Sagittula stellata E-37: one gene and its partner. The protein of the gene in region 1 binds, or shares a complex with, the protein of each later gene. Links are inferred from orthologs where the notes say so. Each region holds a gene or a part of one and is shown in the gene's direction. Other genes may lie near its edges.

Region 1 (3,136 bases):
CGGGGCGGGGGAATAGGCGCCCATACCGCCCGTGTTCGGGCCGGTATCGCCTTCGCCGACACGCTTGTGGTCTTGCGCCGTTCCGACCGGCAGGCAGGTTTCGCCGTCGACCAGGACGAAGAAAGACGCCTCTTCGCCGGTCATGAACTCCTCGATCACCACTTCGGCGCCCGCACCGCCGAAGGCGCCACCGAACATGTCATCGACGGCAGCGCAGGCGTCTTCCAGGGTTTCCGCGATGATGACGCCCTTGCCGGCGGCCAGACCGTCCGCCTTGACCACGACCGGGGCCCTTCCTCCACGAATATGGGCTTTTGCTGCATCGAGGTCGGTGAAATGGCCGTAGGCTGCTGTAGGTGCGCCGCAGGCATCGCAGATTTCCTTGGTGAAGCTTTTGGAAGCCTCGAGCCTGGCCGCCGCGGCTGACGGGCCGAAGACCGACAGGCCGGCCTCCCTCAGACGATCGGCGACACCCGCGGCAAGTGGCGCCTCCGGTCCGACAATCACCAGGTCGATGGCGTTATCCGAGGCGAACTCGACCACCACGCCACCGTCCTCAATATCGATCCGGGCACATTCCGCGATCTTCGCAATGCCCGCATTGCCCGGCGCGACGATCAGCTTGTCGCATTTCGGGTTCTGCAGGGCGGCCCATGCCAAGGCGTGTTCTCGTCCGCCGCTGCCGAGGATGAGGATGTTCATGGGCGTGCTCCAGTGTTGCGGTCGGGGCGGATAGCCGTGGTGGGACCGGGGGCCGGCCCCCGGACCCCCGAGGTATTTGTCACCAAGATGAAGGACGGGGGCGCTTTTGATCGGTTTACGGGTGCTTTAAGGTTCCGGCGAAGTGAGGGCAAGAGAGCGTGACATGGACCTGATCGACGACGGCACGAACGGCAACACGCCGGAATTCTCGGTTTCCGAGCTTTCGGGCGCGGTGAAGCGCGTGATCGAAGGGGAGTTCGGTTTCGTCAGGGTGCGCGGCGAGGTGGGCCGCGTGTCGCGGCCGCGGTCGGGCCATGTGTATCTGGATCTCAAGGACGACCGGTCGGTGATTTCAGGGGTGATGTGGAAGGGCGTCGCATCGCGCTTGCAGACCCAGCCTGAAGAGGGGATGGAGGTGGTGGCCACTGGGCGGCTGACCACCTTCCCGGGGCAGTCGAAGTACCAGATCGTGCTCGAAGACATCCGTCCGGCGGGCGCGGGCGCCTTGATGGCGATGCTGGAAAAGCGCAAAGCGGCGCTGGCGGCAGAGGGGCTGTTCGACGCCGGGCGAAAGAAACCCTTGCCTTATCTTCCGGAGATCATCGGTGTCGTGACCTCTCCCTCGGGCGCGGTCATCCGTGATATCCTGCACCGCCTGCGTGACCGGTTCCCGCGCAAGGTGCTGATCTGGCCGGTGGCGGTGCAGGGCGCGGCCTGCGCGCCGGAGGTGGCCCGGGCCATCGAAGGGTTCAACCGCTTCCAGCCGGGTGGCACCCTGCCGCGACCGGACCTGCTGATCGTGGCGCGGGGCGGCGGATCCGTCGAGGATCTTTGGGGGTTCAACGAGGAGGTCGTCGCACGCGCGGCAGCCGCTTCGCACATTCCGTTGATTTCCGCGGTGGGGCACGAGACGGACACCACGCTGATCGATTTCGTTTCTGACCGGCGGGCGCCGACCCCGAGCGCCGCCGCGGAACTGGCGGTGCCCGTGCGGATGGAACTTGCGGCACAGATCCGGGACTTTGGCGCACGAATGACCCGCGCCATGGGGCTTCGGGTCGAGCATCGCGGGCAGCGGCTGCGCGATCTTGCCCGAGCGCTACCGCGCCCGGAGGAACTGGTCGAAGGACCTCGGCAACGGCTGGATGTCATGGGCGACCGACTGCCTGCGGCGCTGACCCGCGCTGTGGACCGACAGCGTTTGCGGTTGACGGAAACGGTCGGGTCGTTGCGGCCTGCGATCCTGCGCCGTGCCGTGTCAGTGGAACGCGGGAGGATGGACGAACGGTCCGCCCGCCTCGGGCCGGCACTGGCGCGGGCCGTAAAGGTGCGGCGGGACACGCTGGAGGCCCGGGCCGCACGCCTGTCCCCCCGCGCCATACTGCGCGACATCGGAACCGGGCGCGAACGGTTGGACCGGTTGTCCCAGCGACTGGATGCGGCGCAGGCGGCCCGCATCCAAGACACGCGCCAACGACTGGAGGCCCTTGCCCGCCTCGCAGAGACACTGTCGTATCGCGCCACTCTGGAACGGGGCTTTGCCGTCGTCTGGTCGGACAGCGGGGTCGTCACCAGCCGCGCCGCCGCCGATGAGGCGACTGGGCTGGAAGTGGAATTCTCCGACGGGCGCATGAAACTTGGCGGGGCGGCCCCCGCGCGCCGCAAGGCAAAACGGAAGCCACCGGAGCAAGGCAGCCTGTTCTGAGCGTTGCGCCGGCCTTAACCTCCTGCCACGTCACGCTTTCAGCGCATGGAAGCCCTGCTCATAGAAGGGTTTCCTTTTCTTCTGCGCTCGCATAGGCTTTGCTGCATCGCTGCATTTTCCGGAGGAGGGGGAACCCGTGGCCGAGACCCAAAAACCGCTTTTGATCAAGCGTTACGCCAGTCGGCGCCTGTACAATACCGAGACCTCCGACTACGTGACGCTGGAGGATATCGCTGGGTTCATTCGTGATGGGCGGGACGTGCAGATCGTCGACCTGAAGTCAGGCGATGACCTCACCCGGCAGTACCTTCTGCAGATCGTTGCAGAGCATGAAAGCAAGGGCGAGTCCGTTCTGCCGATCAACGTGCTGACCGATCTGGTGCGCAGCTACACGACGCAGGCCACCAGTTCGGTCCCGCAGTTCCTTGCCCAGACCTTCGAGATGTTTCGCGACAGCCAGTCCAAGTGGGTGGAGAACATGGGCAACATGAACCCGTCCATGGCCAAGAGCCTTGAGGCAATGCAGGCGCAGCAGGAGGCATTCCTGAAAGCGATGACAGGCGGGGTCGCCGGTTCCACCGGTCCGACGATGGAAACGCCGGCCAATGGTGGCGACGATCTGGACGACATAAAGAAACAGCTGGCGGAACTGCAGAAGAAGCTGTCGAAGCTGGACAAGTAAAGCGGTGTTCCATCGAAGGCGCGCCTGCCGGGATGACCGGTGCGCGC
Region 2 (3,256 bases), 2.0 Mb from region 1 along the record:
GTTTTCTGGTAAGTGCCGCGCGCGATGCGGCCCATGCGCGGCGGTTGTTGCTGGGTCTGGATTTCGACATGATCGTGCTGGACGTGATGATGCCGGGCGAGGATGGCGTCAGCCTGACGCGCGGCATTCGCGAGACCTCGACGGTGCCGATCCTGCTGTTGACGGCCCGTTCAGAGACGGAGGATCGGATTGCCGGGCTAGAAGCCGGGGCGGACGACTACCTTGCCAAGCCGTTCGAGCCGAAGGAGCTGCTGCTCAGGATCAACGCGATCCTGCGGCGCATGCCGGAACCCGCCGCTCAGGAAACCGCTCCGAAGCTCATGACGCTTGGCGCGGTCCGCTACGACATCGAGCGCGGTGAAATGTGGCGTGGCGAAGAGATCGTGCGCCTGACCGCGACCGAAGCGCAGCTCATGCGTATCTTTTCCGCCAAGCCGGGTGAGGCGCTGAGCCGCACAAGGCTTGTCGAGGAACTGGGCCGTGACAAGGGGCAGGCACAAGAGCGCGCGGTGGACGTGCAGATCACCCGTTTGCGGCGCAAGCTGGAAAGCGATCCGAAGCAGCCGCGCTATCTGCAGACGGTGCGCGGCGCCGGATACATGCTTGCACCTGACTAACGCACGGCTACGCTTCTCAGGTGAATTCGAGGGAGAGCGTCATGACGACCGCACTGATAACCCATGCCGATTGCCTTGAGCATGTGACACCGGATGGCCATCCGGAACGCGTGGCCCGGCTGGAACATGTCCTGCACGCGTTGCAGGCGCTCGACCTGCACCGCGTTACGGCGCGCGAAGCTACGGACGAGGAACTCCGCCGGGTGCATCCACAACGCTACATAGACCGGATCGTCGCGGCCGAACCCGGGCAGGGTATTGCCCAGCTGGATGCCGACACGTGGATGTCGAGGGGGTCCGTCCGGGCCGCACGGCTTGCGGCGGGGGCCGGGATCCAGGCTGTCGACATGGTCATGGGAGGCGAGGCGCAGAACGTCTTCTGCGCAACCCGCCCGCCGGGCCACCACGCGGAGACGGAAACGCCCATGGGCTTCTGTCTGTTCGGCACGGCGGCGCTTGCGGCGAAACATGCTCTGGATGTGCACGGGCTGGAACGGGTTGCGGTGGTCGATTTCGACGTGCACCACGGCAACGGCACGCAGGACCTGTTGTGGAACGAGGCGCGCAGCCTGTTCATCACCTCGCAGCAGATGCCGCTCTGGCCCGGTACGGGACGCCCCGAAGAACGCGGCGCGCACGACAACGTCATGAACCTGCCGTTGCCGCCCGAAAGCGGCGGCGCGGAAATGCGCGCCCGGTACGAGAACGATGCCTTTCCACGCCTTCGGGACTTTGCGCCGGAGTTGCTGATCATCTCGGCCGGGTTCGACGCGCACCAGGACGACCCGCTCGCCAACCTCAACTGGACCGTGGACGACTTCCGCTGGGTGACGCGTGCGCTGTGCGACATCGCGGCAGAGACGGCCGGCGGGCGCGTGGTCTCGACTTTGGAAGGCGGGTATGATCTTGCGGGCCTGAGTGCGTCGGCGAAGGCGCATGTCGAAGTCCTGATGGAGGCGGGTTCATGAGCGACCAACCTGTGAACGAGATGAGCTTTGAGCAGGCCATGGCAGAGCTGGAGCGTGTCGTGGGCGCACTGGAGCGTGGCGACGTGGCTTTGGAAGACTCGATCAAGCTGTATGAACGCGGCGCGGAATTGCGCAAGCGCTGCGACCAGAAGCTGAAGGAAGCCGAGGAAAAGGTCGCGGCGATCACGCTCGACGGCGACGGCAATCCCGTGGGGACGAAGCCGGTCGAGGGTCTCTGATGACGGACGCCGCCGGACAGGAGCGGACAGGGGACATTGCGCCGCTCGGGTTCGAGGCGGCGCTTGCCCGCGCCGCAGAGCTGGCGAACGGCCAGATTTCCTACGCCTTGTCGGGTGTGCCCGGGCCGGTGGCCGCGGCGATGCGCTATGCGGTCGAGGGCGGCAAGGCTCTGCGGGCCTTCATGGTGATCGAGGGCGCGCGACTGTTCGACATCGACCGGCAGCACGCGGCGCCTGCGGCGGGGGCCATCGAGGCATTGCACGCCTACAGTCTGGTTCACGACGATCTGCCGTGCATGGACGATGACGATATGCGGCGCGGAAAGCCGACCGTGCACCGCAAGTGGGACGAAACCACGGCGGTACTGGCCGGCGATGCGCTGCAGGCCCTGGCCTTCCAGTTGGTGACGCACACGGCCTGTCCTGCGGACCGCCGCCTGGAACTTGTCGCGGGGCTTGCTACGGCGGCGGGGTTGCGGGGCATGGTCGGCGGTCAAGCGCGCGATATCGCCGCCGAGAGCGCACAGACCCCGCTGACGCTGGAAGAGATCACCGCCCTTCAGGCCGGCAAGACCGGCGCGCTGATCTCATGGTCCTGCGGGGCGGGCGCCGTGATGGCGGGGCAAAGCACCGGCCCCCTGCGACGCTACGGTGACTGCCTTGGCCTCGCGTTCCAGATCTGGGACGACGTGCTGGACGTGGAAGGCGATGCCGCCACGGTCGGCAAGGCAGTGGGCAAGGACGCCGATCGCGGAAAGGCGACCTTCGTCAGCCTGCTCGGGATGGAGGGCGCGAAGGCGCGGGCTCAGGAACTCGTGCACGAAGCCTGCACTTCCCTCGACCTATACGGAGACGCGGCAGACGCCTTGCGGGACGCCGCCCGCTTCGTTATCTCGCGGCGGAACTGACGCACGCCGTCCTTTGCCCGGGCCTTGACGCCCAAGTGCCCTACATGGACGTTGAGCCAAGAGAGGACCCAGTCCGCACCATGCCCGATACCACGTCCGACACCCGTCCGAACCGCCCCGAGACGCCCTTGCTCGACCGGGTTCATAACCCTGCCGACCTCAAGCAGTTCTCCGACGCGGAGTTGAAGCGCGTGGCGCAGGAGTTGCGGGAAGAGACGATCTCTACCGTGTCGGAAACCGGCGGTCACCTCGGCGCCGGTCTGGGTGTGATCGAGCTGACCGTGGCGCTGCATTCGGTCTTTGACGCACCGCGCGACAAGATCATCTGGGATGTGTCGCACCAGTGTTACCCGCACAAGATCCTGACCGGGCGGCGCGACCGCATCCGGACCCTTCGGCAGAAGGACGGTCTGTCGGGGTTCACCAAGCGTTCGGAGTCGCCCTACGATCCGTTCGGGGCGGCGCATTCGTCCACTTCGATTTCCGCCGCGCTGGGATTTGCCGTCGCGCGTGATCTGGGGGGG

Evidence for each region.
Region 2: the proteins of xseA (region 1) and ABFK29_RS17490 are in contact, whole or in part, in a cryo-EM structure (PDB 8TXR), measured with the Escherichia coli proteins. The link is inferred for Sagittula stellata E-37 from one-to-one orthologs.

What each region holds. Positions count from the first base shown.
Region 1 is NZ_CP155729.1:1,643,776-1,646,911, forward strand. The notes cover bases 317-3,136. They hold xseA (exodeoxyribonuclease VII large subunit), read left to right. Parts: upstream 317-865; coding sequence 866-2,407; downstream 2,408-3,136. Other genes in these bases: purD (phosphoribosylamine--glycine ligase), read right to left, coding at 317-702; phaR (polyhydroxyalkanoate synthesis repressor PhaR), read left to right, coding at 2,544-3,089. Outside these bases: more of purD, read right to left, coding at 1-316. UniProt on the Escherichia coli protein: Bidirectionally degrades single-stranded DNA into large acid-insoluble oligonucleotides, which are then degraded further into small acid-soluble oligonucleotides.
Region 2 is NZ_CP155729.1:3,666,017-3,669,272, reverse strand. Bases 263-3,202 are described here. They hold ABFK29_RS17490 (exodeoxyribonuclease VII small subunit), read left to right. Parts: upstream 263-1,581; coding sequence 1,582-1,824; downstream 1,825-3,202. Other genes in these bases: dxs (1-deoxy-D-xylulose-5-phosphate synthase), read left to right, coding at 2,813-3,202; ABFK29_RS17485 (polyprenyl synthetase family protein), read left to right, coding at 1,824-2,732; ABFK29_RS17495 (histone deacetylase family protein), read left to right, coding at 659-1,585; ABFK29_RS17500 (response regulator), read left to right, coding at 263-617. Outside these bases: more of ABFK29_RS17500, read left to right, coding at 1-262; more of dxs, read left to right, coding at 3,203-3,256. UniProt on the Escherichia coli protein: Bidirectionally degrades single-stranded DNA into large acid-insoluble oligonucleotides, which are then degraded further into small acid-soluble oligonucleotides.